DNA from 3 places in the Bacillus sp. mrc49 genome. Region 2 is predicted to be linked to each of the others. Evidence: riboswitches for the same ligand, from Rfam matches in the RefSeq annotation. Region 2 holds a riboswitch; each other region holds the start of a gene.
The links. Region 2 has a riboswitch for thiamine pyrophosphate ahead of CVN76_RS22730 (ABC transporter substrate-binding protein). Riboswitches for the same ligand answer to the same signal wherever they lie in the genome.

Region 1 (10,223 bases), on a different contig from region 2:
GTTCACCAATTCGATGTCTACACCGCTAGCTTCCTTCAATTCTTTCGCCAAGGCAGGAAACATCCCCCTGCTTCTTCCTGCCAATGTAAATAACGGGTCATCGGCTTCCAACTCAGCTTGTGCCCCGAGCATTCCTGCTGCAGCACTGGATGCTTTGCCTGCAAGTCTATCTTTTTCCAGTAAAAGGACTTTTTTGCCTCGTTTCGCTAATTGAAACGCAATCGATCCGCCAATTACTCCTCCGCCGACAATGATTGCATCATAAGAATTCATCTTATCGCACCTTTCCTAGAGACTTCGAATATTCTTTAACGGCCTCCATGGGGTTTTTTGCCTCGAGTATACCTGACATGACCGCAATCCCTCGGACACCTGCCTCCAGCACGCTCTGGCAATTCGAAGGTGTAATGCCTCCGATTGCAATGATCGGAAGACTGACATTGCTTGTGATTGCCTGAAGTTCCTCTACGCCCTTAGGAGGGAGGCCACGCTTGGAATACGTTTCAAAAATATGTCCATACATCGCATAATCGGCTCCCTGTTGGCAAGCGACTTCCGCTTCTTCCATGGAATGAACCGAACAGCCTACACCCAATCCTGGAAATGCCCTCCTTACGACGGCGGCATCCAAGCTGTGAAAAGCTAAATGCACGCCACATGCCTTCTTTGTCCAAGCTACATCCGCACGGTCATTAATTATGAGTTTCGATAACGGAATCTTTTGGTCTTGTAATAGAGTGACGGCTCGGTAAAGCTCTGAAGCATTCATCTGCTTTTCCCTTAAATGAAAGAAATCAACATCATCCTGTATTTCAGACGCGATCTCCACGAACTGTTCCATATGCTGTTTCCCGGTAGAAATAATATGCAATTCTTGTGCACTCATATTCAGGCCTCCTTAACTAGCAAAGTAATCTCATGGGTTCATCTTGGCAAGATCGGGAACTGAGCCGCTAAGTATAAACCTGCCAGCAGCACGATGGTGAAATAAAGAATGAAACCTTGATCTTTTTTGGAAAAACCATACTCATAATAGTAGGTCCTCTCCCTCGTATCCGTAAATCGCTTCGCCTCCATAGCAACCGCAATTCGGTGAGCCCGTCTAATGCTTCCAGATAACAACGGGATGGAATAAGCCTTCATCTTGAAATAAATCGCCTTGATTCCTGTTCCCCGTTCGAACCCGCGTACTTTCATTGCGTTCCGTATCATTTGAAACTCCTCCATCATAATCGGGATAAGTCTTAATGCCGCCATGAAACTATAGGCATATTTAGGTTTAAGCTTGATTTGCTGCATCAAGGAATAAAACAAGTTCACGGGTCTCGTCGTCAAGGAAAAAGTCAATCCCAAAGCCGCAAAAAGCAGAGCTCGAAAGCCTACCAGTAATCCCCTCATGAAGCTTTCTTCCGTAATCGATATCAGACCCCACTCAAACCAAAGTGTCTCACCTTTGCCGAAGAAAATCATCGCCGAAGAAGTGGATATGAATATGAAGCAAAAAGGGATGAACAAAAGTAACACACGCTTTATCGAATGACCTGAAAAACACAAGAACAATAGTAAAACACCAATGGTCACATTCATCATGTAATTAGAATCATGGATGAATAATGCCAACAAGCATATAGCAATCAATATGCATAGCTTCAGGCTTGGATTAACCTTGTGTAGCCATGTTTCTGCACCTGAGAAATTCACGCATGCCACTCCTTTAATATATAAAAGCTTCAGGCTCCGGTAATCGGGGCTGCTGGATGACCTTTTCATCTCTTATTACGTTACCATCTTTAACCTTCCAGACCCTTGTTGCAAAGTGATCGGAAATATGATCGTCATGGGTCACCATGATCACTGTCCCCCCGCGGCTTCGATATTCCTCGAACCATTCCAGCAACGCAAAGGTATTCTTCGAATCTTGGCCAAAGGTAGGCTCATCCAAGAGAATGATTTGCTTATCGATCACGATTGATGCCGCTACACTCAAGCGACGTTTTTGGCCCATTGATAATTGGAACGGATGTTTAGCTTGATGTGCTTCCAACTGGAACACTTCAAGGAGTTCACGGACTACTTCACCTATTTCTTGCTGATGTTTTTTGTTGATCCGCAAACTGTAGGCGATTTCTTCGTATACAGTATTCGCAACGAATTGAAATTCAGGATTTTGAAAAACGAAGGTCATGTAATCGGTTAGGTTTTTCACCTTTTTGATCGGTGTCCCTGCTAATTCATACTTTCCCGTGGTATATATGAATTGCATGAATGCATGTAAAAGCGTACTCTTGCCCGCTCCATTTTCGCCGTTGATCACAATCCATTCCCCCGGATAGACTTTCAGCTCCTCAACCTTTATTTTCGCTTCTTTTTTCCGGAAACCGCCAAAATCCTGAACTTGTAAAATGGGGCCGCCATCACTATCCCGGTGTTTGCGAACGAGTTCATGATTTTGGATATACTCATCCCAAACTCCCGGGAACCAAATTCCATATTCTTTCATTTCGTTTTTATATCTTGAAAGAATGTCGCCTTTCGGACCATCTGCAATGATTTGTCCATCATCATTGAAAAGAACGATTCGTTCAATGAATTCCAAGACATGATCGATTTTATGCTCCACGATGATTATCGTCTTATCTTGTCCGATTTCCTTCAGCATGTCCCACATTTCTTTTGTTCCTTGCGGGTCAAGCATGGCCGTGGGCTCATCCAGAAAAATCACTTCTGGTTCCAGCGCCAAGACGGACGCAATAGCCAGCCGCTGCTTCATCCCGCCTGATAATGTATCGATGCATGTATGAAAATCATTCAGCTCCAATCCTACCTGACTGATATAATATTGGATTTTCTCCTTCATTTCTTCCTTTGGTATGGCGAGATTTTCCAGAACGAAGGCAATCTCCTCATCGGCAAACGGCATGCAAAATTGACAATCCGGATCTTGAAAAACGAACCCCCATGAAGCTGGACACTTCAATCGATCCGCCTTCATCGGTATTTCGATGGATTGTGGGATCAACCCGCTCAAAACTTGCAATAGGGTCGACTTCCCACTTCCAGACGGACCTAACAATAAAACCTTTTCACCTTTATCAATCGATACGGATAAGTCCTTGAAAAGCAAGGAACCATCGCCAGGAAACTTCAATCTTAACTTTTCGACATGAGCGATTCGTTCCATCGTCATCCACCTCTACTTTTGATCCAATTCGGCATAATCCTTGCTTGATACTGGACGTACAAGATTCGTAACTCCCGTAGCTTCCAACACCCGTACTAGATAGTAGGCAAACACCCCAGCAAAGAAGATCGATCCGATAAATCTAGCAATCATGAACAATAGTAAATTCCAAGTAGAGAGGGCACCGATCTCCCCGTAGGCAAAGTCCATCACGACCGATCCAAGGCAGGAAGCAATCCCTGCTAAAACGGCTACCGATAGATTGAAGTTTTTATATTTGAAAGCCATGAACACCAGTTCCGCGAATAAGCCTTGCACCACCCCATATAAAAGGACGGTCAACCCCCACGGTGAGCCAAGAAAGAACTCACCCGATGCTGCCGCAATCTCTGCCAACAGTGCCACGCCAGGCTTCCGTAAAACCAAAAAGGCAACGGGTCCTGCCATGAACCACATTCCATAAATTAGCTGATCTAAATGCAATCCAAATGGTTTAACGGAATAATAAATCGAGCCCCACAGGATATAAACGATACCAAAGGCGACAGCAATCACGATCGTGACCAATATATCCGTTAATTTCAACCCTTGTTTCATAGTTACAATCTCCTTTTACACTTCTAATGTTTTCTTATGTACCGGCCATGTTTCCAAACGATAAGCCATTTCCCAAAATGAATATTCATATTGGCTGCTAAGGATAAAATGCTCTTTCATCCGTTCTTTATCTGAATCCGTTACTTTTTCAGCAATTTCATCAAGCCTTGCAATTTGCTCTTCAACCAGCGCACGGAACCACTCTCCACCATATGCCGCAATCCATTCTTGATAAATCGGCTCATCCGGATTGCACCCTTGCAGCTTTTCACCTATCTCATAATAAAGCCAGTAGCATGGCAGGATCGCGGCAATCACATCTCCTAAATGTCCTGAATAAGCGGCCCGATACATATGCGATGTATACGCATAAGCCGTCGGGGCAGGTGTGAAGGTTGCCTTCTCTTCTTCCGTGATACCCAATTTCTCAGAAAAATTTTCGTGAAGCCTCAACTCCGCTTCATACGTTCCTTGGGCATGCCCGGCAAGCCTGCTCGTTGTATGTAAATCTTCAGCCTTGACTGCACCTAAGGCCTGAACCCTCGCAAAGTGAGATAAATAGTAGGCATCCTGCATCACATAAAAACGAAAACACTCCAAGGGCAACGTGCCATCCCCTATTCCCGTTACAAACTCGTGCCTAAAACTAGCTTCCCAAATATGATCCACCTCTTGCCTAATTACCTCTGAAAACTTCATCCTCATTCCTCCAAATCAATATTTTTCACCAATGACACAATTAAACTTTCACCACTCCTTTTTTTGGCAAACAAAAAACCACTTTCTTTAACGCAAGAAAGTGGTTGTAGTTGAAATAATACAAAAAAACCGTATCGTCCCAGACCCCACTTCCCTACGCTGGTATAAACCAGATCAGGTTCCAAGGGTCTTAAAGTCATACTTTAATCTCAGCTTCTCAGGTAAAATCGGATTTACCAATAAAGCACCCCTAGTGGTACAAATTGTATATGAAATTCATTTGCCTTTATATTAACACGATAAATCCAATTGTCAAACAGAGATTAGAAAAAATTTTCAAAACACATATCCTCAAAGAGTTGGAATTGCTAAGATCCCCCTTGTTGCGATTTACCCGCAAATTTTAGTTGTTTACTCACAAGTTTGGGCACGGTTTAGTGCCGAATTTGAGTGGATTCATCTGTATTTGAGACGTTTACTCGCGAGTTTGGGCGATTTACTCGCGAGTTTGGACGGTTTATTCGCGAGTTTGGAAGATTTACTCGCGAATTGCTGTTTTCCACTCTGATTCGGGTTGGTTTTTGATATATTTGCGCGGTTTAGTGCCGAATTTGAATGGATTCTTCTGTATTTGAGGCGTTTACTCGCGAGTTTAGGAGGTTTATTCGCGAATTTGCACCTTTTACTCGCGAATTGTTGTTTTCCGCTCTAATTTGGGTTGGTTTTTGATATATACTCCGTACATGGCTATATCAAATTGTTCAAAGGTAATGGCGAACAAACACCACATAAAAATCATTAATGTAAATGTCCAAATTTACTATTGCCGACCTCTTCCGAAGCATTGACTTGACGCAATTGATTCCCACCTCTTTCACGCTATGACATGCAATGTCAGTTTCCCAAGCTTACCGTAATCCGCTATAATTTCATCGTTTGCCTGTATGGAAATGGCATCTGTAATACCGCCTACCAAAACGATCATACCAGCTTGAATGGACAGTCCTTCCCGGCTTATCATTTTTACAAGTTCCACGATCGAATGAATCGGATGATCGAGTACAGCCTCACCAAGCCCCTTCTTTTGCATTTCACCATTTTGATAAAGCATAACTTCTGCTTGTGCCCAGTCCGTGTGATATGGAGAAAAAGCTTGATTGCTAAGCAGGATTTTGGCTGAGGATGCGTTATCCGCCACTACATCTGTAAGTGTAAAAGAAAAATTTTTATAACGGCTGTCAATGACTTCCAATGCTAGAAATACACATTCTACGGCCGGCCATACGTCTTTCGCCGTTATATTTGCACCTTTCAATTCCCCCTTGAACAAAAAAGCGAATTCGGGCTCCACTCTCGGATGAATGAATTCCCCAACTTTTAAATATGGATTATTAAGTTCCATGGCAGATGTCAGCCTGCCATAAATCGCTTCCTCTACCCCTACTTGCTGTTGCTTGGCTTTGCTCGTCAAGCCCATCTTCCACCCGATGAATTTGTTATCACCGGTGAGCGTTTCATTAATGCTCAACTTCTGAATTTCATAGGCTTGATTTACTGTGAGTTCTGGATTGGATAATGTAAGTTTATCCATCTCATGGCCATTTCTTTGCGATTCTGCTACTTGTTTTGCTAGTTGAACAAGTTTCATCTTAAAGTCCCTTCTTTCTGTAACGCCATTTGCTTTGCCACTTCAATGATCGTATCTTCCTGTCCGCCAACAACTTTTTGCCGGCCAAGCTCCATTAAAATATCCCTTGCGTCGACTCCATATTTTTTCGCCGCTTTATTCGCATGCAATAAAAAGCTGGAGTACACGCCACTATATCCCATTATTAAACTCGAATCTGTTATTTCCTGGGGCTTTTGCATGATTGTATTTCCCACTTCCTCCGAAAGATCAAGCATTTTATATAAGTCGATATCCGTACGGATACCCAGCCTATCCAGAACGGCAACAAGCACCTCCGTCTGGGTATTCCCTGCACCTGCACCGAGACAGCGGATGCTGCCATCAATTCGATTCGCCCCCTCTTCGATTGCTACAAGTGAATTTGCCACAGCGAGTGATAAGTTATTGTGAGCATGAAAACCGATATCGATATTCAGGTTTGTTTTTAATAAATTGATTCGCGTCTTCACTTCTTGGGGCAAAAAAGCCCCTGCGGAATCAACCACATACACAGCATCCGCTCCATAGGATTCCATTAAAAGGGCTTGTTCAACAAGTTTTTCGGGAGATGCCATGTGAGACATCATTAAAAATCCAATTGCTTCCATACCGAGATGTTTCGCAGCCTCCAGATGTTGCTTTGATACATCCGCTTCGGTTACGTGGGTTGCAATTCGTGCCATTTTCGCACCAACGTGAGCGGCTTCTTTTAATTGATCGATTGTTCCTATACCCGGAATTAATAACACTGAAATAGCGGATTCGCCAGCCACTTCAACAGCTGCTTCAACTAATTCAATATCATTCACCTTTGAGAAACCATATTGCAAGGACGATCCGCCTAGGCCATCTCCATGCGACACTTCAATAAAAGGGACACCTGCAGCACTTAGTTTTCCTGTCAGGTTCTTGACTTGTTCAATTGTATATTGATGTGCCACTACGTGGCTCCCATCCCGCAATGCAACTTCAGTGACCAATACATCTTTACGCAAATGAACCCCACCTTTACAGTTGATTTCTTTTTCAAACATAATATTCCAATTGACTTTTAGCGATCTCTTCCCCCACTTTTACAGCTGAAGCCGTCATTATATCCAAATTACCTGCATAAACCGGGAGAAAATCTCCTAACCCCTTCACTTCCAGAAATACGGTTATTTGTTTACCGTCAATTATCGGCTCTGTCTTCAGACGATAGCCAGGAACATATTCAGATACCTTTTCCACCATCTTATTAATGGACGATTTTATCGCTTTCACATCAAAAGACTCCGATTGAAGCAGACAATGTATCGTATCCCTCATAATGAGTGGCGGTTCGGCCGGATTTAGCAGAATGATAGCCTTTCCCTTTTTCGCTCCACCGACCTGCTCCAGTGCCCTTGCCGTCGTTTGGGTGAACTCATCGATATTAGCCCGAGTTCCGGGACCGGCACTCTTGCTGGAAATGGTCGCGATTATTTCAGCATATTCGACCTGGGCCACTTGACTGATCGCATGAACAATTGGGATTGTCGCCTGACCGCCACAAGTAATCATATTAACTTCCATCTCTTCCATATTGTTCTGCAAATTGACAGAAGGAACAACAAAGGGTGCGATTGCGGCCGGAGTCAAGTCTATGACCCTCTTGTTCAACTTTTTCAGGGCTTCATAGTGAATCATCACGTGAGCCTTCGCGGATGTGGCATCAAACAAAATGTCTGCAAGCTCCGGCTTGTCCAAAAATCCATCCAGGCCATTTGCAATGATATGATGTCCGTGCGCTCTAGCCCTCGATAAACCCTCTGATTCCTTATCAATACCAATCATTACCGACATTTCAAGAACATCCGACCGGTGGATTTTCATCATTAAGTCCGTCCCGATATTCCCTGATCCGATAATGCCTACTTTTAGCTTTTTCATGGCACTTGAGCTCCTTTCACTCAAAATTAATCGAGACTATTCCAAGTTTTTCTCCAAAGTCAGCAGAAAAATGGTCACCCGGTTTCGCTTCGATTGCGGCGGATAGTGCACCTGATAGTATGACTTCGCCCGCATTCAATGTACCATTAAACGCATGCAGTTTGTTTGCTAACCAGGCCACGCACGTCGCTGGATTTCCCAGTACCGCCTCACCTGTTCCTTCGTTCATGAAATCACCATTTTTATATAAACTCATTTGGACGGAAGGGAGTTCGATATCACGTAATTGGATTTTGCGATCTCCCAAAATATATAAGCCTGATGAGGCATTATCCGCGACAGTGTCCGGAAGTTTAATCTTCCAATCCATCACCCTGCTATCAACCACTTCGATTGCGGCAACCACATAATCAGTGGCTTCGATTACATCATCAACCGTAATATCGGGACCATGTAGATCTTTCTTTAAAATAAAAGCTACTTCTGCCTCCACTTTCGGTTGAATCAATCGTGAACTGGATATGCAGCCACCATTCTCCACCCTCATTCCATCCAGTAAATGTCCGTAATCTGGTTCATTGACCCCCAGAACTTCCTGCATAGCCTTTGAGGTCAAGCCTATTTTCTTTCCTGATACCTGTAGACCGGATTGGATTTTCCTTCGAATGGTTTCAAGCTGAATTTGGTAGGCATCCTCCACGTCCAAATCTTCAATTTCACTGGTGGGGGCCGCTATTCCGATTCTTGTTTTTTCCGCTTTCAAAAACCTGGCAGACCATTCCGTTAAACTAGCGTTCATGATGCTTTCCCCCATCCCTATAATTTAATCGTGACGTTAGACAATTCACTGTAAAATTCGAAACTATGCGATCCGCCTTCACGGCCGATGCCACTGTGCTTCATACCACCAAAAGGTGTACGCAAATCACGCAAATACCATGTATTCACCCAGATAATGCCCGCTTCTATTTTAGAAGCGACACGATGCGCTCTCCTTAAATCATTGGTCCAAATCGTTGCCCCCAGACCGTAATGAGTGTCATTGGCATGATCCAGTACTTCTTCTTCCGTTTCGAAAGGCATGACCGTTACTACAGGGCCAAAAATCTCTTCCCGTACACAACGGGATTCACGCGTAACCCCGGCAATGATAGTCGGTTCAATGAAAAAGCCTTTTTCAAATTGTCCAGCTCTTCTTCCACCCGTTACTATTCTTGCGCCTTCTTCTTTCGCCAAATCAATGTAACTCATCACTTTTTGAAAATGTTCTTTTCCTATTACAGCTCCTACCTCCGTTTCGGAATCAAACGGATCGCCAACTTTTAATTTTTTTGTTCGTAAGACCATCTTTTCAAGGAATTCGTCATACAAACCTTGCTGAACATAGATACGCGATCCACATAAACAAACTTCACCTTGGTTCATGAAGCTTGATTTCAATGTCGTTTCGATTACTTCATCAAGATTCGAGTCTGCAAACACAATATTCGGATTTTTCCCGCCCAGTTCAAAAGAGATTTTTTTCAACGTAGGCGCGGCAGCTTTCATAATCGCCGTTCCCGTTTTAGTTTCCCCTGTGAAAGTTATCGCATCGACGTCCGGATGTTCACTCAGAGCAGCTCCGGCTGAATCTACACCAAATCCATGCACAAGATTGACAACTCCATCGGGAACTCCCGCTTCCTTGCAGATTTCCATTAACTTAGTCGCTGTCATCGGTGTCAGTTCAGCTGGTTTCAGAACCGCTGTATTTCCAGCTGCAAGGCATGGTGCCAATTTCCATGTCAACAATAACAAAGGTAAATTCCACGGATTAATCATTCCAACAACACCTACAGGCCGCCTAAGCGAATAATGAAGGGCAATGTTATCCTGATTGAACGATTCATTGCCAAGTGTAGTGATGTAATCCGCAAAAAAGTGGAAATTGTGAGCTGAACGCTTGATATCCATTTCCAGTGCAAGGCTGTATGGTTTCCCTGTATCAAGAGTTTCCAAAATTGTCAGTTCTTCTTTCTTTTCCAAAATGAGATCGCCAATTTTCCTTAAAACCTTAGAGCGTTCACTATCGGTAAAAGATTTCCAAGGACCTTTAAGTGCATGTCTTGCTGCAGAAACAGCCAGATTCACCTCCTCTTTCCCCCCTTCTGCAACCCAGCCAAGTTT
Region 2 (10,223 bases):
AACAACAACAGCTCAAACGAATTATTGGTACCTGGAGTGGAACAAGCTCTAGAACAAATGAAATATGAAATCGCTTCTGAATTCGGCGTACAACTTGGTGCAGACACAACTGCTCGCGCTAACGGATCAGTAGGTGGAGAAATTACAAAACGCCTTGTTCAAATGGCTGAACAACAATTAGGCGGAGGGTACAAAAGATAATTTCATAAAAATGGCTACAGAGAGCGGGTTCTGAACCCGCTCTCTTCTGTTTGTCTCCAATTCGTGTGCTGCCGAAAAAATCGAGAGGTAGGCCGAAATAATGAGGTGAACGGCCGAAAAAAGCGGGAGGTAGGCCGAAAAAATGTGGTGAACGGCCGAAAAAATCGAGAGGTAGGCCGAATAAATGGCGTGAACGGCCGAAAAAGTGGTGGTAGGCCGAAATAACGTGGTGAACGGCCGAAAAAAGCGGGAGGTAGGCCGAATTAAAGTGGTGAACGGCCGAAAAAAGCGAGAGGTAGGCCGAAAAAATGTGGTGAACGGCCGAAATAATGGCATGAACGGCCGAAAAAAGCGAGTGTTAAGCCAAATTAGTGTCGTGAACGGCCGAAAAAAATGAGTGTTAGGCAGATACAGGATAAAGAGAACGGGTATCGAACCTGATCTCTTTTTTATTTGTAAAAATACATGGATATGTAGGAGCAGTATCTTGTATAATGAGTAGGTACTAAGAGTTCATAATTGGAGGGGAAGAAAATGAAACGTGAAGATTTATTAGCTCCGGAACAGTACAACTTAGTGAGTGAGATGGAACGTTTTGCAAAAAAACCAGAAAAAGTTGCTGTTCTTTGGGAGAACGAAGCCGGAGAAAAAAAACAACTTACATATGAAAAATTAATTAAACGTGCAAATAGAATCGGAAATGCCTTCAAGAAGGAAGGGCTGGGAAAAGGAGATACCGTCCTGATCATCATTCCTCGCTTGGTAGAGGCTTACCAGGTGTATTTAGCCGCATTGAAAATAGGCATGATCGTCATCCCTTGCTCGGAGATGCTGCGTGCAAAGGACTTGGAGTATCGGATTGGCCACGGTGATGTCAAAGGGATAATCAGTTATCATGAATATACTTCTGAACTGAATGAGGTCGATGGTGCGGCTGGCCTTCTGAAATTCTCAATCGGTAAGCCGGTGGAAAGTTGGCTGGATTTGGATGAGCTTGCCGCTGCCGAATCGGATCAGCTGGAAATGGTTGCGACGAAGAGTGAGGATATGGCCTTCTTATCTTACACTTCCGGAACGACAGGAAATCCTAAAGGGGTCGTCCATACACATGGCTGGGCTTATGCCCATCTGAAAACATCAGCTGCAAACTGGCTCGGAATCAGTGAAGGGGATGTCGTTTGGGCCACGGCCGGTCCAGGTTGGCAAAAGTGGATTTGGAGTCCTTTCCTGGCGGTTCTGGGTACGGGAGCGACAGGTCTGGCCTATCATGGGAAATTCGAGGCGAAGAAATACCTTCAGCTGCTACAGGATTACAAGGTGAATGCGTTATGCTGCACACCGACCGAGTACCGTCTGATGGCCAAGGTGGATAATCTTGATGATTATGATCTTTCACACCTTCATAGCGCAGTATCGGCTGGTGAGCCCCTCAACCAAAAAGTATTCGAGGTCTTCAAAAATCATTTTCATATTGAAGTCCGGGATGGATATGGACAAACCGAAAATACCTTGTTGGTGGGTGTTACAAAAGGGATGGAGATCAAGCTGGGCTCCATGGGCAAACCGACTCCGGGAAACCATGTGGAAATCATTGATGATTCCGGCAACCCTTGTTCTCCGGGCGTAGTCGGGGACATTGCCGTGCATGTCGATACACCTGCACTCTTTAAAGAATATTTTAAAGATCCCGAGCGTACCTCGAAGCAATTTCGTGGTGACTATTATATTACCGGCGATCAGGCGAAAAAGGATGAAGAAGGTTATTTCTGGTTTGAAGGGCGTGCCGATGATATCATCATCAGCTCTGGATATACCATCGGGCCATTTGAAGTGGAAGATGCACTTGTCAAGCATCCGTATGTGAAAGAGTGTGCCGTTGTAGCCAGTCCTGATGAAATGAGGGGTCATGTGGTCAAGGCGTATGTCGTCTTGATGGATGATATCGACCCGCTTGGCGAGGACCTGGTCAAAACACTCCAAACACATGTAAAAGAATCGACGGCCCCATATAAATATCCAAGGAAAATCGAGTTTCTTGATGAGCTTCCGAAAACGACCTCCGGTAAAATCAAACGGGTTGATTTACGGAAAAGGGAAGAAGGAATCCTGAATAACTAATCGTGAGCATTGGTCAGCCATCCGGCTGACTTTTTTTCTATGGACGGGATGGCATGGAATCTTACCTATGGGAATCTGTGGAATGAGATGGTACACTTACTGCATATCCGTAAGAAACATTTAATAAGGAGTGTAAAGCCGGTATGGGAACGTTATGGTTCAATGGGTCCATTTATACGATGATTAAAGAAGGAGATCGGGTGGAGGCTCTTTTCAGTGAAAAGGGCGTGATAGTCGACACGGGCAGTCTTGCTTATATAAGACAGGCGTATGCCGGCAATATTTCCAGGGAAATCGACTTAAAAGGACAAACGATGCTTCCGGGGTTGGTGGACAGCCACCTTCATTTGGTCGGGCATGGCGAGCGCCTGCTTCGTCTAGACCTTTCCTTGATGGAAGCCCGGGATGCCATTCTGAGCGCCCTCAAGGAAAAGTGCGCCGTCACACCCGCAGGAAAGTGGATTGTCGCTGAAGGATGGAATGAAAATGAATGGACTGATCCTGACTTGATTTTACGGGATGAGCTTGATGCGATATCGACGGAGCATCCCATCGTCTTGAAAAGAATCTGCCGCCATGCCTTGGTGGTCAATTCCAGTGCCCTCTTGGCAGCGGATATCAAGGAGGAGGCAGAAGAACCGGCAGGCGGTGTGATATGCCGATATCCCGATGGGCGATTAAATGGTCTATTCAAGGAAAGTCAGGCACAGAACTTGATTTTAGACAGCCTTCCCGGCATTGACCAGGACTATATCGAAGCTGCGCTTTCAGAGGCGATACAAGATGCGCATAAGCTTGGACTGACGGGAGGCCATACGGAGGACCTCCATTATTACAATGGCTTCGTTCCGACTTACGAGGCGTTTAAATCGGTCATCGAGGATAAGGGGATGGCCTTTCGAGCCAATTTGCTCGTACATCATGAGGCCCTTGAAGATATGCTGGCAGCAGGAGGCCGTTATCAAGAGGGAACGCAATATATCAAGTTCGATAGCATGAAAATATTCACCGATGGCTCCTTAGGGGGGCATACAGCCTTGCTGAGCGAGCCGTATGCAGATCAAAGCGGTACGAATGGCGTAGCGATATTCACGGAAGCAGAGCTTCGCCATTGGGTGCAAAAAGCAAGGCAGGCAGACATGCCGATTGCGGCCCATGCCATTGGCGATCTTGCGTTTGAATATGTATTGAATGCCATTGAAGCTCTGCCTCCGAAAGACGGACTGCATGATCGGCTCATACATGCCCAGATCGTCCGGCCGGAGCTGCTGGAGCGGGCAGTCAAACTGCCGGTGATCTTTGATATCCAGCCCGGTTTCGTACCGTCCGATTTTCCTTGGGTGGAAGAAAAGGTTCCGGCAAAGCTATTGGCATCCTCATACGCCTGGAAAACCTATTTGAATATGGGAATCACTTGTGCGGGCGGTTCAGATGCACCGATCGAGCCATTGAATCCAATCTTGGGGATCCATGCAGCTGTCACGAGAGCGAAAATCGATAGTGATGATGCGGGATATGGCTTGGCTGAAAGGCTTACCGTTTTTGAGGCATTTTCTCTATATACGAAAGGGAGTGCCGCGGCAATTGGCCAGGAAAAGCGGCGCGGTATGATCTTCAAAGGGTATGATGCCGACTTTACCGTATTTGATTTGGATGTCTTTGCAGTGAAGCCTGATGATCTCCTAACAGCTCAAGCGGTCATGACGGTCATTGATGACAGGATCATGTATGATGAAAATAACAGTTGCAAAACGAGTCATCGGAATGCAGAATAGGTAGATGGTTTTAAAAGATCAAGGAATGAATGGAAAGAAGGCAGGTTATGAAAGTGAATGAACAAAAAGAAGGGGCGATCTATGCCGCTCTTTCTTATATGATGTGGGGAATTGTTCCGGTGTACTGGAAATTCCTCCAGGGGGTCGGTGCAACAGAGATACTGGCGCAAAGGGTATTATGGTCTTTCGTCTTCATGCTGGTGTTATTGCTGTTCATGAAAAAATGGCAAGCGTTTCTTGACTATGTCAAGAATATAGTTCGTAACCCGAAACTCTTTATGGCTTTACTTACAGCGTCACTGCTCGTTACAGCTAACTGGGGAGTGTTCATCTGGGCCGTTAACTCCGGCCGGATTCTCGACACCAGCCTTGGCTATTATATCAATCCGCTAGTCAGCGTCCTCTTGGGCGTGATCGTCTTAAAGGAAAAATTGAGCGGAGCGCAAATCATGTCGTTCGCGCTTGCCGGAATCGGTGTTTTGATCCTTGGGATTCATTTTGGCACCATTCCCTGGGTCTCCCTTGTCTTGGCGATGACCTTTGGATTGTACGGATTGGCGAAAAAAATGATCAAGGCCGAATCGGCGATCGGGCTGACGCTAGAAACGATGATGGTGACGCCCCTCGCCCTTGGTTACCTGATATACTTATCGGCCCAGGCAGACATGAAATTCTTTACAGCTGGGAGCACAGGCTTGCTGTTGGTTGGCGGCGGGATCGTCACGGCGCTACCTCTTTTATACTTTGCAAAAGGAGCAGAAAAGATCCCGCTTTCGATGCTTGGCATTTTTCAATATATCGCTCCGACCTTATCTTTACTGATCGGTGTATTCGTCTATCATGAAAGTTTTACCAAAGCACATCTTTTAGCCTTTTTGTTCATATGGTCTGCTTTGGCCGTTTATACACTTTCCATCACGAAATGGGGGCAGGCAAGCGCCCGCAGGTTCAAAGAAAAGAGGAATATGGGTGCATGAATGAAAAAGATGCTTGGCGGAGCTTTTCCTCCAAGCATTTTTTTATGCAGGGCCATGCATCAGGATAGGTGAAACGTCGAACCTATTTCAGAAACGATCAAATCAGGGAGGCTGTTGAGACGGGGTATCTGTTCTTTCCGGATGGGATAGGGTTGGACTGTGTCAAAATAATAGGAACTGTCAAGGCTGACGATATGGTCTGTCAGGTAGGCCGATATGGTTGCATTCGATTTTCTATTATCGTTTAACTCATCAATGATTCCTTTAGAATTGGTAATGCCGATCCCGTGGCCAAAAAAGAGATTTTTCCCTAATAATATCGCATTTTCCCCTTGCCATTCAGGCTTTTTTTCATCATGTTCCGGGTTTTTGAAATACACGCAGTCCCCTGGTAAATAATCGGTGCCGCGGTGAACGAGCAGGATCATATTCGTTGGGGGATGCCAGTCATATAGAACGAGGTCTGAAAAAAGATAGTCAAACTTCCGCGGGCCGATTACATCCATGATCCCCATTAAGAACGTGACGACTATTGCTGTCCCGCATTCGAAAGCATATAGCGTTCCATTTTGGAAAATATCTGCAATGGCAACATGGGGAGGAATTCCTGGCTGAAGGGTGAAGGTGCCATCCTTTGCAAGGTGCCAATATCGTTGATTTGTTTCCGATTCATCGAGTGTAGCAAATTCAGCACCGCTTTTATCTAATGAAATGGCTGCCTCCATGACTCGAAGCCTCAATTGAATGTCGAAATTAAGTTCCTCCAAGTTCCGGTATTCAAAAACGGTCGCATATCCCGCCAGCAATTGTAGCAGTTCCAGCGCCTTGGCAGAGGGTATTCCTGGCTGGAGTTGACTGATATCTAACCATTTGTGATTAATCTTGATCATGATCATATCCACCTTTTGCTTATGAGTTATGAATCTGGTACATGGAAATGTCTGCAGGTCATGGTCATTATATGATTATCCGCATGGAAGTGATTATGTGAAGGAGGAAAAGTGCCGGTAATGAAGCATGTTTCGGATGGCAGATGTAGGAGATTTTTTAACGGAAGCAAATTAGTTTTCCCTTTTCCCGATGAATTGATATAATGATAGAGAAAAGTCCATATGTGCGAGAAATGTAGGGGAGCCAGTAATGCTGGCTGAGATTGCATCCTTTAGATGCTGACTCTTAGAACCTGATCTGGATGGTGCCAGCGGAGGGAACATATTATGACAGATTTTCCGTTTTGTATGTTAACGTCCGAATTCATCTTCGGGCGTTTTTTGTTTTATGATTGGCAAAATGCACCTGGCGCCCTTAATATTCCTGCATGTGGATCTTATACGATGAGTAGGAGGATACCCGCTTGAATAAATTTTTGCCATTGCTGACTTCGTTGTTCCTTTTAGCTGGATGTGGCGCCGGCGGAACGAACGAAAAAGATGAAGCAACAAAAAAGGAAGATAATGAAGGATTGAAAAAAGTGTCGGTCGTTCTCGATTGGACACCGAATACAAACCATACAGGATTGTATGTAGCCAAGGAAAAGGGGTATTTTAAAGAACAAGGATTGGATGTCGATATCATCATGCCAGGTGAAGCCGGTGCGGATAAGCTGGTGGCCTCCGGGAAATCCGAATTTGGCGTAAGCTACCAGGAAGGCATTACCCAGGCCCGCGTCCAAGGTGTGCCGATCGTTTCACTGGCTGCAGTCATCCAGCATAATACCTCTGGATTCGCATCTCCAGCGGATAAAAACATTAAATCCCCTAAGGATTTTGAAGGGAAAACATATGGTGGCTGGGGGTCACCGGTAGAAAAGGCCATCATGGATTCGCTCATGAAAAAAGAAAATGCGGATGTAAATAAAGTCGATATCGTCAATACAGGGGATGCTGATTTTTTCACTTCAGTTAAAAGGGATGTAGACTTCGCCTGGATTTATTATGGATGGACAGGTGTCGAGGCCGAGCTGAGAAATGAAAAGCTGAATATGATTTACTTGACTGATTACTCGGATAAGCTCGATTACTATACGCCTGTTCTGACAACGAACGAAAAGCTGATCAAAGAAGATCCAGACACGGTTAAGGCATTCGTTCATGCAGCTTCTGAAGGGTATCAGTTTGCGATTGATGATCCCGATGCGGCAGCGGACATTTTAATGAAGGCCGCTCCGGACCTGGATGCCAAACTAGTGAGGAAGAGCCAGGCGTGGCTTGCGGATAAATATCAGGATGATGCTCCGCGCTGGGGTGAACAAAAGCTTGATATATGGAAGAATTACAGTGATTGGATGAGAGAAAATAAGCTTCTTGAAGGTGATTTTAAACCTGAAGAGGCGTTTACCAACGAATTTTTACCTAATTAGGAGGAAAAAAAATGGCCAGTTCTTTAATCAGTATACAAATTATTCCTAAAGGTGAAAATGTCATTCCTTTAGTCGATGAAGCAATCAAGATCATAGATGAATCAGGTGTCAAATACGAGGTTCACCCCCTGGAAACAACCATGGAGGGCGAGCTTTCCCAGCTATTTGCGGTGATAGAAAAAATGAATCAAAGAATGATTGAACTAGGTTCGCCGAATGTCATTTCCCAAGTCAAAATATTATATCAGCCGAGCGGGATCACGATGGATACGTTGACGGAGAAGTATCGGGCATGATCGGAAGAAGGATTTGGAAGAAGGGGGCTCCCTTCTTTCTTTTAGTATTGCTGCTGATCGCATGGGAGTCAGCGACAGCGATATTGAAAATCGAAAAATGGCTGCTTCCTGCTCCATCTGCCATTTTCATTGAAGGAATCGAGTCTTTTCATAATCTATTGGGACACCTATTATCAACGACCGAGCTTGCGATATCCGGTTTTTTAATTGGAAGCTGTATCGGCTTATTGATTGCTGCGGCCTTACATCTGTTTTCAGGTGTGAAAGATGCCGTCTATCCCTTGCTCATTTTGTCACAGAATATTCCCATCATCGTGCTGGCACCGCTTTTAGTGATCTGGTTTGGCTTTGGGATGCTGCCTAAGCTCATCGTCATTTCCCTTGTATGCTTTTTTCCGGTTGCCGTTGCCTCATTGGATGGCCTGCGCCAGACACCGTATGAACTCAAGCATTATTTTAAGATGATGGGAGCGGGAAACAGACAGTTGTTTTGGAAGCTCGAACTTCCCCACTCGATTCCGTCCATTTTCTCCGGCCTCAAAATCTCGGCGACCTATAGTGTAATGGGTGCAGTCATTTCGGAGTGGCTCGGGGCGAAATCCGGGATTGGCGTATATATGACACTCGCCTCCTCGGCGTTCAGGACCGATCGGGTGTTTGTAGCCATTTTCATCATTATGGGAATGAGCCTGCTCTTTTTTGGAATCATCACCCTACTGGAGAGGTACCTTGTTTCATGGAAGCGGAAGGAGGATGAAAAGCATGCATCTGGAAATTAAAGACGTTTCCTATTCCTTTGATGGTAAACAGAATATTTTAGAGAAGCTGAATGTTCATGTGGGTGAAGGGGAATTCGTCACGATCCTTGGACCATCCGGCAGTGGAAAAAGTACATTGTTTCACTTGACCGGCGGCATTTTGAAGCCGGACCATGGCGACATTTTACTCGACGGAAAGAAAATAAATGGCTTAAAAGGCCATATAAGCTATATGCCCCAACAGCCCTCGCTATTACCTTGGAGAACGGTTATGGAAAATGTCCTGCTAGGAAGTGAACTTGCCGGGATTAAAGACAAAAAAAGAGCCAAGGCCTTGTTGATCAAAGCAGGGTTGGGAGAGTATGAACAAGCATATCCGCACGAATTATCCGGCGGCATGAAGCAAAGGGCCGCATTTATCCGAAGCATCTTGAGCCCTCAGGATTTAATGTGCCTTGACGAACCCTTTTCCGCTTTGGATGAACTGACTAGGGTGCAGATGCAAAAATGGCTGATGTCATTTTGGGAGGAATATCGGCGGTCGGTGCTTTTCGTTACACATAGCATCGATGAAGCGGTGTTCCTTTCCGATAGGATATACGTGTTATCATCCAAACCGGCATCTGTCATCAAGGAGGTTGTCGTTCCATTTCCAAGGCCAAGGAGGGAAGAACAGCTTCTCAGTGATGAATTCTTTCAGTTGAAACGGGAATTATATGCCGCACTGAAGCCAACCTTCACTACATAAGCCAAGGAGGGTATGATGCATGAAAATCATCGACAGCCATATCCATTTTGATCAATATGATGGAAGGGTGCAGGAGCAAATACTCGCGGATATGGAAATGGTGCAGGTGGAGTCACTGCTGACGGTTTCCATGGATTTGGAATCTTCCATCATAAATGACCAGCTATCACGCAAAGATTCACGAATTAAGCCAGCCTTTGGGTTTCACCCCGAACAGCCCCTTCCTAGTGAACAGGAAATGAATGAATTGTTGAATTGGATGCAGGCACATCAGCACAATATGGTGGCTGTAGGGGAGATTGGGCTTCCCTTTTACTTAAGACAGGAAAATCCCGCTATCGAGTTGGCAGGATACATAAAGATATTGGATAGGCTTCTTGCTTTTGCAAAAGAAATCGATAAACCGGTAATCCTTCATGCCGTATATGAGGATGCTCCCATCGTATGCGACCTATTGGAGAAGCACGATATCAGAAAGGCACATTTCCATTGGTTTAAAGGCGATGGCCAAACGATCGCTAGGATGATCCGAAATGGATACCGCATTTCCATCACCCCCGACGTTTGCTATGAAAGAGAAATAAAGGATTTAGTGTCTCTATATCCGCTTGAGCTGATGATGGTTGAAACGGATGGACCATGGGAGTTCGAAGGCGAATTCAAGGGGAAAGCGACACATCCTGGCATGATCCATGAGGGTGTGCGTCACATCGCTTCGATCAAAGGCTTGCCGGTCGACCAAGTGTATGAAACCCTTTATCGAAACACCAAGGATTTTTATGAAATATAAAAAGGTGCCAGAGATAATATCTGGCACCTTTTTCAAGGTTTTTTAGAGAAAGGTCCTTTTTACCTTTTCCCAAAAAGAGTTATCCTTTAGTTTGACGGTTTTGATCACTTTGCCGCTTAAGCGGACCTTTACCCTTCCGACATGGCTGATACTCAAGGCTTCATTATCAAGTCCGACGATCGGATAGCTTGGACCATTTTG
Region 3 (10,223 bases), on a different contig from region 2:
TTTCCCCAGTCAATGGAACTGGTTTTAGCGGCAGATTTCCTCCAAATCCCGTATCAACTAAATACGTTTCGCCGTCATGCTTCAAGAGTATGGCGACATGAGTCCTTCCGATTGTCATCCATCCTTGATTGTAGATGACGCCCCGGACCAAGGATACTTCGAAGCCATTTTCGATCAAGAAGAAATAAAGGGCTGCATTCAATTCATAGCAAACTCCCCCTTCGTTTCTTACAAGGACTTTATTAATGATATTCTCTCTGGTGATGTCATGAAGATTGGAAGTGATGATAGATAAGTTTTCGAAAGGAATCGTTTTTCCTGTCTTTTCAAGAATATCATCCAATCCTTCAAACGCCAGTTTCTTCTCTCCCTTGATGCCTATTCGTTTCCTGAATAATGCATTCAGATCACCCATGCCGGTTCCTCCCTTAAGTCAGCAATGCTCAAGCGTTTATGCTTTTTAAATATTATTAGCTTCGCCATCATTTCATTCAAGGAAACTTCCTTCATATATCAGTGATTATATCAGATTCCCATGAGTGAAGGTCTCCGCCATCCTTGCAGGAATCATTCATTTACCTTCAAAATGATTTTACCTACGTTCTTATTCGCCTCCATATGTTCATGGGCCTTTTGAATTTCAACAAAAGGAAAAACGCGATCCACGATTGGCCTCATTTCATTTTCTAGGAACAATGGCATCACTCTCGAAACGAACTCCTCGGTCAACTCTTTTTTATACGCATCGTCCCTAGGAGTCAATAAAGTGCCTTTTATTTGCACCCTTTTTAACAGAAGTTCCATAAGGTTCACTTTTTCCACAACAGTTCCGCCAAGGATTCCGATCAATACCCAGCGTCCATCGGTATTGATGCTCTTAAGGTTTTTCTCCCAATAAGAAGCACCGATGAAATCGAGAATAACATCCGCTCCCAGATTATTGGTTGCCCTCAGCACTTCTTCATCGAAAGCTTGTTCTTTATAGTTAATGCATATGTCTGCTCCCAGTGAGCGGCAGAAATCCAATTTTCCCTTTGACCCTGCAGTGGTGATGATTGTTGCTTTTGTCAATTTCTTAGCCAGTTGAATGGCTGCCGTGCCGACACCGCTTCCGCCTGCGTGAATCAATACGGTATCTTCATCGGTTAACCCGCCTAACCAAAATAAAGTTTGGTAAGCGGTCAAGAATACTTCGGGAATAGCTGCCGCCTCTTCAAATGATAGGTTATCCGGTATTTTCATTGCCCTGTCTGCCGGCATCACAGCATATTCTGCATAACCGCCGCCATTCACAAGCCCCATTACCCTCGTCCCTAACTCTATGTTTGCCCCTGCACCTTTTTCCACTACTTCTCCAGATACCTCAATCCCTAATATTGGGTTGCCCATGTATCCCGATTTACCTTCCCGTGAAACGATATCGGTCCTATTGATTGCAGATGCTTTCACCTTTATTAAAATTTCTCCGTTTTCGACCTTAGGCATTGAAAGATCTTGAAACTGCAACTGCTCTGGGCCACCCGGTTTTTTTACCACTACAGCTTTCATGCATCCCACTCCCTTATGATTAAATGGCTTTTCTCCTTTAAAATGGTTTGTCTTGAAGATGGAAACTATGCTACTCCAAAATATATCCACACGCAAATGATTCGGTCCGGTCCTACCAGGATCAAACCATGAAGATGCCGTTCTATACGTCTCCATAAATATTGAAGCATAAAAGGTCCCTTTACCCTGTCTATTACTTACAAAACAGGGTAAAGTAAAAGAACCATATTAAGGAAATTGGTACACGATAAAGAAATTTCATTAACAAAGGAGGATAACCATATGGAATTCAAACCGAGGAATCAAAAGGATCATTCCATTGCCGAAATACGCTATGCTTATTCGGCCCGCAATTTATGGTCCGGCATTCTTTTTGGCATCGGGCTGATCGCCTTCATCGATGAGGCCATCTTCCATCAACTATTACACTGGCATCACTTCTATGACAAATCCACGTCCAGTATTGGGTTGGTCTCGGACGGCTTGTTTCATGCCCTCAGTTGGTTCGCAACGGTAGGGTCTTTGTTCATGTTTGCCGATCTTCGCCGCCGAAAAGGATTATGGCTGAAAAGGTGGGCCGGGGGCGTATTGCTTGGGGCAGGCTTCTTTCAATTGTATGACGGCATCGTCCAGCACAAGCTCATGCATCTCCATCAGATTCGTTACAATGTCGATATTCGCCCTTATGACTTGATTTGGAACGTGGCAGCGTCGGCAATGATTTTGTTCGGCATTGTCTTGATCATCCGGACACGGCGCAGCTTACTTAATGTGAAAGCGGACAACCATCATGCACAGTGACGGACATCTTCATGATGGCGGCGCTTGGTTTGAACCGATGCTGTGGGGATCATTCGCACTAGTTATCTTGATATATATAGGAGCTGCTATATATTCAGGACGCCAATATAAAAAATGGCCATTATCGCGCACGTTGTTTTGGATTCTTGGCGTCATGAGTGCAGCCTCTGCAATAGTCGGCCCCATAGCCGATCGGGCACATATGGACTTTACAGCACACATGGTCGGCCATTTATTGCTTGGAATGCTTGCACCCATTCTCTTGGTACTCGCCGCCCCCATTACACTTGCTCTTAGAACATTGGATGTGCAATCGGCCCGCCGCCTATCTAGATTGTTGAAAAGCTGGCCATTGCGGATTTTAAGCAATCCCATCTCTGCCTCCATTCTCAATATTGGCGGGCTATGGATCCTCTATACGACTGGACTGTATGGGGCGATGCAGCACAATATCACGCTGCACGCATTGGTGCATTTCCATGTATTCGCAGCGGGCTATTTATTCACTGCCTCAATGATTTACATCGATCCGGCGCCACACCCGCTCAGCTTCAAGTTCCGGATGATCGTGTTTGCCCTTTCATTGGCCGGACATGATATCCTTTCTAAATACATATATGCCCATCCACCAAGCGGAGTCATGAAGGAACAGGCAGAGAGTGGCGGAATGTTAATGTACTATGCAGGTGATGCCGTTGACCTTGTGCTTATCTGCATCCTTTGCTGCCAATGGTTCAAAGCCGCCCGTCCGAAGGAATCAATTGCCATTTAGCGACAAAAAGTTCATTAATAAACTCCGATGTTTCTTGATTAAGCAGGCTCCATTTAGCTCATACTAATTTTTGATGAATAAAACTTAGGATGGAGCTGAATGGAAAATGGAATTTGAAGCAAAGAATTCTACTGAAAATGCTCTTCATGATTATAAGGCTGGAATTGGTGCCTTTACGGAGAAAATGCCCGACCTTGCCGAGAAATTCAATTCCTTTACGGAAGAGTGCTTTAAAGAAGGTCAATTGACCAAAAAGGAAAAGCAGCTTATCGCATTGGGAATCAGTTTGTATTCACAAGACGAATACTGCATCATCTATCATACTAAAGGGTGCCTGGATCAAGGCTGTTCGGAACAGGAAATCCTTGAAGCCGTTGGTGTTACAGCGGCATTCGGTGGAGGTGCGACCATGAGTCAGGCAGTGACCCTCGTCCAGGAGTGCATCCAGGAAATCAATCAGATGAAACAATAATAAAGATAGGGATAGGACTGGTCCTATCCCTTTTCCTTTCCCAATGAAAAATCTCTACCAATGCAGACTTTCGATTAAGTGACATTTTATGCATTTTTGTATATAGTCTTTTTTTTCAAATTCATGCGTGCAATTTTCCCGAAGCATGTTCAGCTCTTTCTTCAGTTGCTCCAATTTTGCTTCCAGTACTTTCATTTCACCTTTTATTTGGATGACCCGATTCAGCGAATTCTGCCTCTCACCAATCATTGATAGATGGTTCCATCCGTTTTCCTGAACTCATTCGCTTTTTCTTTTAGTCCTTCGCCAATTACGGTTTCAAAACCGAGCCCCTTTTCTTTCGCTAAATCACGTATGTCCTGAGAAATTCTCATACTGCAGAATTTAGGTCCGCACATGGAGCAGAAGTGTGCCGTTTTGGCACCTTCAGCCGGCAGAGTTTCATCATGGTATTCGACAGCTCTTTCGGGATCGAGGGAAAGGTTGAATTGATCTCTCCACCGAAATTCGAACCTAGCCTTGGAGAGGGCATCGTCACGTTTTCGTGCATGCGGATGGCCCTTTGCAAGATCAGCTGCGTGGGCGGCAATTTTGTAAGTAATGACACCGACTCGAACATCTTCCTTGTTTGGTAGGCCCAGATGCTCTTTAGGTGTTACGTAACAGAGCATGGCCGTTCCAAACCAGCCAATCATCGCAGCACCAATCGCCGATGTAATGTGATCGTAGCCAGGAGCTATGTCTGTTGTCAAAGGCCCTAAAGTATAGAAAGGGGCTTCTTGACACACTTCCAGCTGCTTATCCATGTTTTCCTTGATCAAATGCATCGGCACATGTCCAGGACCTTCAACCATGACCTGAACATCATGCTTCCAAGCGATCTTCGTCAATTCCCCCAATGTTTCCAATTCTGCAAATTGTGCTTCATCGTTCGCATCTGCAATCGATCCGGGACGAAGCCCGTCTCCCAATGAGAATGAGATATCATATGCCTTCATGATTTTACAAATCTCTTCAAAATGAGTATAGAGAAAGCTTTCTTTGTGATGGGCCAGGCACCATTGAGCCATGATCGACCCACCCCTGGATACGATCCCCGTAACCCGCTTTGCTGTTAGGGGGATATACCGCAAAAGCACACCAGCATGTATGGTGAAGTAATCGACTCCCTGCTCAGCCTGCTCGATTAATGTGTCCCGAAAGACCTCCCAATTTAAATCTTCTGCAATTCCATTCACTTTTTCCAACGCTTGATAGATCGGGACCGTTCCAACTGGCACCGGCGAATTCCTGATGATCCATTCCCGTGTCGTATGGATATTCTTCCCTGTGGAAAGGTCCATGATGTTGTCTGCTCCCCACCTGGTAGCCCAAGTCATTTTCTCCACCTCGGCTTCAATCGATGAGCTGACGGCCGAGTTTCCAATATTGGCATTTATTTTCACGTGAAAATTACGTCCGATGATCATCGGCTCGCTTTCAGGATGATTAATATTTGCCGGAATGATCGCCCTTCCGCTCGCTACCTCTTCTCTCACGAACTCGGGGTCGACATTTTCCCTAATCGCGATGAACTCCATTTCGGGTGTAATGAGGCCTTTGCGTGCATAATGGAGCTGGGTAACATTTTTCCCCTGATTCGCCCGTAACGGATGCCGTTTCAATCCTGGAAAGATATCGGCATTGGATCGTGACCCTGTTTTTTTGTATCCATTATCCTCGGGTTTTATTTCCCGTCCATCATAGGCCTCGACATCTTCACGCTCCAGGACCCAGCTGCGTCTGATCGGGGCAAGGCCTTTATGAATATCCACCGGATATTCTGTATCCGTATAGGGACCGCTCGTGTCATACACCCGTAAAGGCGGATTTTCCTCCTCACCGAAGGTCCCGGTAGTCGGACTTAGCGTAATTTCACGCATTGGTACTTTAATATCCGGTCTGGATCCCTCTACATACACTTTTTTACTTCCTGCAAAACTGGACATAATCGAAACGTTCAAGTCGTTTACTGAATTACCCATCATGATTTCATTTCTCCTTTTTATTGATTTAAAAAGGACAAAATCCAATTCATTTTTCGCACGAAAAAGCCAGATCTCCGATTCAAGACCTGGCTGACGTTAGTATGACTACAGAAATGACCCCATGTTTCGTCATTGCTTAGTAGATTCTAACTTCCCCACGCTGGTATGAACCAGATCAGGTCCTGAGGGTTAAGAAGCTTTACGCGCTTCTCTCTCAGCCCAACGTTTATTGGACACCCCTAGTCTGAACATTATAATCGAACACAGGGTAACTATATCTCACCCGTTTCATTCTGTAAATCATTTTAAAGTCCTAATATTTCCATCATCCACTCCATGAATCATTAAGCAATCAAGATCAATGACTTAATCTTCCAGGCTCTCAAGAATAGGGAAGATCTCCTTCAAATGCTTGATTTCATAGGTTGGAACCACCTCAGTCCGTTCCTTATCCTCGCGATTTATCCAGACCGACTTTATACCCACTCTCGATGCCCCGAGGATATCCGTCATTAAATTATCGCCGACCATCAATACATCATCTTTATCCAGCTCCATGATTTCCAAAGCATGCTCAAAAATGGAAGCATCCGGTTTACCGCGACCAAACGCTCCTGAGATGACGATTCGATCAAAATAAGGGACCAGTTCCGGTGTGATTTCAAGTTTGGTATTCTGCAGTTCTGGTGAACCATTCGTCAGCAAAAGTAATTTGTACTTCCCTTTCAATTCATCCAGAACTTGGAAGGATTCTTCGTAGATAAACGGTTTTTTACGCCTTTCCGCTGGAAAACGTTCTGCCAGTTCAAGGCCGAATTCAGGGTCATCGATACCTAATGACTTCAAACCCCTCGTCCAAGCTTCACTGCGATAAGCCGGTACAATCTCCGCCATCTTCCGAAATTCATCATGATCATCGTTAAAATTTCCCCACAGTCCTTCAAAAGGGTTGATTCCGATCATTTGTGTAAATGCATATGTATCGTAAGAAGAGTAAAGCTCACGCGCTTCCTTTCGCACCGCTTCCTCAAGCTCGCCGACATTTAAATCATATTTCTCCCTAGCCGCTTCGCATGTGGCAACAAAAGCCTCTTTCACGCTTTTCTGATCCCATAGTAACGTATCATCCAAATCAAAAAAAACTGCCTTAATCAAAATATCCGACCTCTTTCCCCATTATGGAATTCGCTAAAATTACATTAGTACAATCATAAACTACAATCATGGGGAAATGAATAATTATTCGGAAAATGACAATAACTTTCTACTTTTAGGGCTGAGAAGCTTAAATACTCTTTCATCACCTTTCGAAAACATACAGCCTTCCATTGCTGGCAAGCTTGAATTTTGGACCTCCGAACCCCCGTCTTATCAACTCTTTCCTTAAAAAGACCATAAGTGCGGCATGACTCACGATCAAGACATCCCTTTCCCCCTTCGCAAAGATCTCGTCCAATGCTTTATTGATCCTCCGCTTTGCACTCTTTATTTCCTCTCTCGTTTGCTTGTTCATGACAGAGCAGCAGCGAATCCAAATGGCCCAAAGGATGAACGGCAGCTTCAACTCCCCTTTTAGGGGCGGGGAAGGGATTTCCCGCAGTTCTTCCATAAAATGAATCGTGCCAGGAAAAATATGTTCCGCTGTCTTGACCGCTCTCGGCATATCGCTGCAATAGCATTCCTCCCACTCCGCCTGACCTAATGAAGTCGATCCATAAATGATATCCGCAGCATCATAGTCGATGAACCACTGCTTCATGTCATCCGCCGACACGGATTTCCCGGTCGGGAATTCATGCGCCACCTTAAAATGCCTTACCAACCCAATTTTCATATGTACTCCTCTTCATCATGCAAATTCTTTTATTGATTGATTCAGTATGTATTTTATATAACCAAGACAAATGCGTTGCCTCTATCTTCCCTGTAAAGTGTCCCGCTGTCATTTCTCGACTGAGCAAGACTTGATGATATTGCCGTGGACTTCTCTTCTTTAATACCCTTTCCGTCACTTTATCTAACAAAGGAGAAGATTTACAAATTCTTCAAGACTGGGTCGGAAGCAGCCTGAAAGGAGAAAATTCATCAAGAGAAGGAAAAAAGAGAAAGCATTTGCCTTCTCCATCGATCTATCAACCTATGAATTGAAGCTCGGTGATCGTACATCTTTTCCTGAATTTATATTTTCCGCTTAAATCACTGAATTGATAATCATTCAGGGCTTTTCCGAGCTGTTCCTTAAGCTTATCCACTGTGATTGAGGCATCCACTATCTCATTCCAATTTTCCTTGCCGATTATCTCATCGAACGGAATGACGGCCAGCACTTCATCATAGATCTCGATGCTTTGATCAATGCCAAAGCTGCCATAGATGCTTCCATTTTCATCTGCAAAGATATGCTCCGATTCCAATTCTTCCACCAGTACTTCAAGATACCCCTGCGATTTAACGGGCTTGATGGAAATCTCTGCCTCCGCCTTTACAGGCCCCAATCTCTTATCGACGATTTCCATCGTCAATTGAACGTGAATGGAAGGATACACTTGTTCAATCCCCTCACAAAGTTCCGCTGCCGAATTATATACCATCTAAAACACCCTCCTATTGTCACTAACATTATATAATACTTCTTTTCCTTACCAAAAACATTTATTCAAGCTCATTCGAAACCCTTTGTGCAACCTACCAAAAGCACATCCAATGATTTTCTTGCTGCTAATTCGCCGCCTATCTACGGTTGCTCACTAGGCCGTATCCGCTTTTTCACGCCAGCATTCACTACACACGGATATGCGGTCGGCAGTATGTCGGACATGAGCTGGAGCGCCTCATCTTCTAGTTCATGAAACTATGGGATGACCAACGGCATGAAGTTCCGAATATGCTCTAAGTAAATAAAAAAAGTCCAAATTCCCAGGACTTAAATGGAGGAATTGGACTTTTATCGTGACTATGGATTTGTTTCCTGAATTACGATCGCTGCTTCCAAAGCTTCATTGGGTTGTTTTGCCCTTCAGTTAATGGCATTTGTATCATCGAAAGTGAGCGTTCTGCTTTTGTCTTTTGCAAATCCTCATATATACTTTTAGATTTCCCTAGACCCACTTCTTCTGCCTCCTCGACTGAAGCACAATAAAAAACCTTCTTGATTCCGGCAAAGTACATTGCCGTTAGACACATCGGACAAGGCTCCCCACTTGCATACATGGTATAACCGGATAGATCATTCGTGTGAAGTTCCTCTTGGGCGCGCCGGATGGCAAGTAATTCCGCATGACCGCTAATATCATAAGTTTTATGCAGCTCATTGACGCCTTCAGATACAAGCTGGTTATTATTCACAAGTACTGCACCAAAAGGTTGACCACCCTCACGAACATTTCCTACCGCTAGTTCTACTGCTCGTTCCATGAATTTATCCATCTCAAAACCTCCATCAATGTTTTAATTAGGCTGTTTCCGCAGCTATTCACCCATGCGAAAACAGCCTTGATCAAAAGATCGGTAAAGTAATTATAGGGCAATGTCCATGACATTGCTTAATTTGAATATGGTTAAGGAGAATGAAAGTCCAATTAGCCATTTTCCTTTTTCTTGAATGAAAACAAAAAGGGAACGGAGAAATCCATTCCCTTTTTGACTAGCTGCTAGTCTTACTTCATTTAGTGAATTTTGGTTTAAGATCACCTTTATAAGGTTCATGTTCAACGAATACAGTTATGTCCTTGCCTTCATTGTCTTTTCCCATTCTTTTATACGTGAATTTTTTATTATTAAGTTCGGTAAGCTCAAGAGCGGCCCCATATTTATTTTCCCCAATTGAAACATGTGCTCTTATTTTATTTTCGTGTACAATAGCGAAGTAGCCATAATCGCCGCGGCTCTCTCCTGTTTCAGCATTGAAAAACTCATATTTATTGGTCTTGTCATTAAATTTTGCCAAGCTTATAAAATTCGCATTGGCCTTGGTGACATCATTACCGTCTTCATCTAATACCTTTGTTCCGTGCCAAAGCGTGCTACCTAAAATCTTATCTCCATCAACGTCCTTAACAATATCCCCAGTAGCAGTTTCCAACTGCTTGTCAGGGTCAGTGAAAGACAGCTCTTTTTCTTTATATGGAACATGTTCAACGAACACCTCTACATCTTTGCCATCAGCGTCTTTTCCCATTCTTTTATAAGTAAAAACATCTTTATCTATTTTTTCCATGTCAACCACTGCTTGATAATTCATTGATTCTGAAATTAATATTCTCTTCTTCCCATCATTAGTGATGAAGAATGTTCCTTTATCGCCACGACTTTCTCCTGTCTTTGCATCAAAAAATTCATATCTTCCTGACTTCGCATCATATTTAGCAAGGCCAATGAAATTAGCATTTTCTTTTGTTAAATCATTATTATCTTTGTCATACACTTTTGTACCCTGCCAATTTGTGCTACTAAGCGTGTTAGCCATTTCCTGACCTTTAGTTAACTTATCTTCCTTGTCCGTTTTCTTATCGGCTTGTTCTTGCTTCTGTTCATTATCATTTTCTTTTGTGTTAGTGTTGCAGCCTGTTAAGAATAATGTGAATCCAAGCGCTAATGATGTTAT

Region 1: linked by a shared signal. The riboswitch ahead of tenA (thiaminase II) and the one ahead of CVN76_RS22730 (ABC transporter substrate-binding protein) in region 2 are both predicted to bind thiamine pyrophosphate.
Region 3: linked by a shared signal. The riboswitch ahead of thiC (phosphomethylpyrimidine synthase ThiC) and the one ahead of CVN76_RS22730 (ABC transporter substrate-binding protein) in region 2 are both predicted to bind thiamine pyrophosphate.

The regions. Positions count from the first base shown of each region.
Region 1 covers NZ_PHNG01000709.1:169,221-179,443, forward strand. Annotated here, with positions in the region: gene thiO (glycine oxidase ThiO) at 1-273, opposite strand, end outside; gene tenI (thiazole tautomerase TenI) at 275-886, opposite strand; gene CVN76_RS17915 (energy-coupling factor transporter transmembrane component T family protein) at 925-1,701, opposite strand; gene CVN76_RS17920 (ABC transporter ATP-binding protein) at 1,715-3,181, opposite strand; gene CVN76_RS17925 (ECF transporter S component) at 3,194-3,778, opposite strand; gene tenA (thiaminase II) at 3,794-4,477, opposite strand; TPP riboswitch at 4,612-4,739, opposite strand; gene CVN76_RS17935 (2-keto-4-pentenoate hydratase) at 5,352-6,125, opposite strand; gene dmpG (4-hydroxy-2-oxovalerate aldolase) at 6,122-7,141, opposite strand; gene CVN76_RS17945 (acetaldehyde dehydrogenase (acetylating)) at 7,173-8,057, opposite strand; gene CVN76_RS17950 (2-keto-4-pentenoate hydratase) at 8,074-8,856, opposite strand; gene CVN76_RS17955 (aldehyde dehydrogenase) at 8,874-10,223, opposite strand, start outside.
Region 2 covers NZ_PHNG01000762.1:24,065-34,287, reverse strand. Annotated here, with positions in the region: gene CVN76_RS22755 (alpha/beta-type small acid-soluble spore protein) at 1-201, shown strand, start outside; gene mbcS (acyl-CoA synthetase MbcS) at 736-2,319, shown strand; gene CVN76_RS22745 (amidohydrolase) at 2,463-4,094, shown strand; gene rarD (EamA family transporter RarD) at 4,142-5,071, shown strand; gene CVN76_RS22735 (protein-glutamine gamma-glutamyltransferase) at 5,131-5,961, opposite strand; TPP riboswitch at 6,189-6,298, shown strand; gene CVN76_RS22730 (ABC transporter substrate-binding protein) at 6,426-7,430, shown strand; gene CVN76_RS22725 (thiamine-binding protein) at 7,442-7,726, shown strand; gene CVN76_RS22720 (ABC transporter permease) at 7,723-8,505, shown strand; gene CVN76_RS22715 (ABC transporter ATP-binding protein) at 8,480-9,232, shown strand; gene CVN76_RS22710 (TatD family hydrolase) at 9,252-10,022, shown strand; gene CVN76_RS22705 (NAD kinase) at 10,065-10,223, opposite strand, start outside.
Region 3 covers NZ_PHNG01000710.1:135,758-145,980, forward strand. Annotated here, with positions in the region: gene CVN76_RS19830 (arylamine N-acetyltransferase family protein) at 1-415, opposite strand, end outside; gene CVN76_RS19835 (NAD(P)H-quinone oxidoreductase) at 568-1,548, opposite strand; gene CVN76_RS19840 (DUF2243 domain-containing protein) at 1,831-2,349, shown strand; gene CVN76_RS19845 (cytochrome c oxidase assembly protein) at 2,339-3,121, shown strand; gene CVN76_RS19850 (carboxymuconolactone decarboxylase family protein) at 3,228-3,593, shown strand; gene thiC (phosphomethylpyrimidine synthase ThiC) at 3,839-5,620, opposite strand; TPP riboswitch at 5,756-5,871, opposite strand; gene CVN76_RS19865 (HAD family hydrolase) at 5,987-6,775, opposite strand; gene CVN76_RS19870 (histidine phosphatase family protein) at 6,921-7,454, opposite strand; gene CVN76_RS19875 (hypothetical protein) at 7,753-8,211, opposite strand; partial or broken gene CVN76_RS31870 (glutathione-dependent formaldehyde dehydrogenase) at 8,382-8,498, opposite strand; gene CVN76_RS19885 (nucleoside deaminase) at 8,594-9,046, opposite strand; gene CVN76_RS19890 (DUF4822 domain-containing protein) at 9,282-10,223, opposite strand, start outside.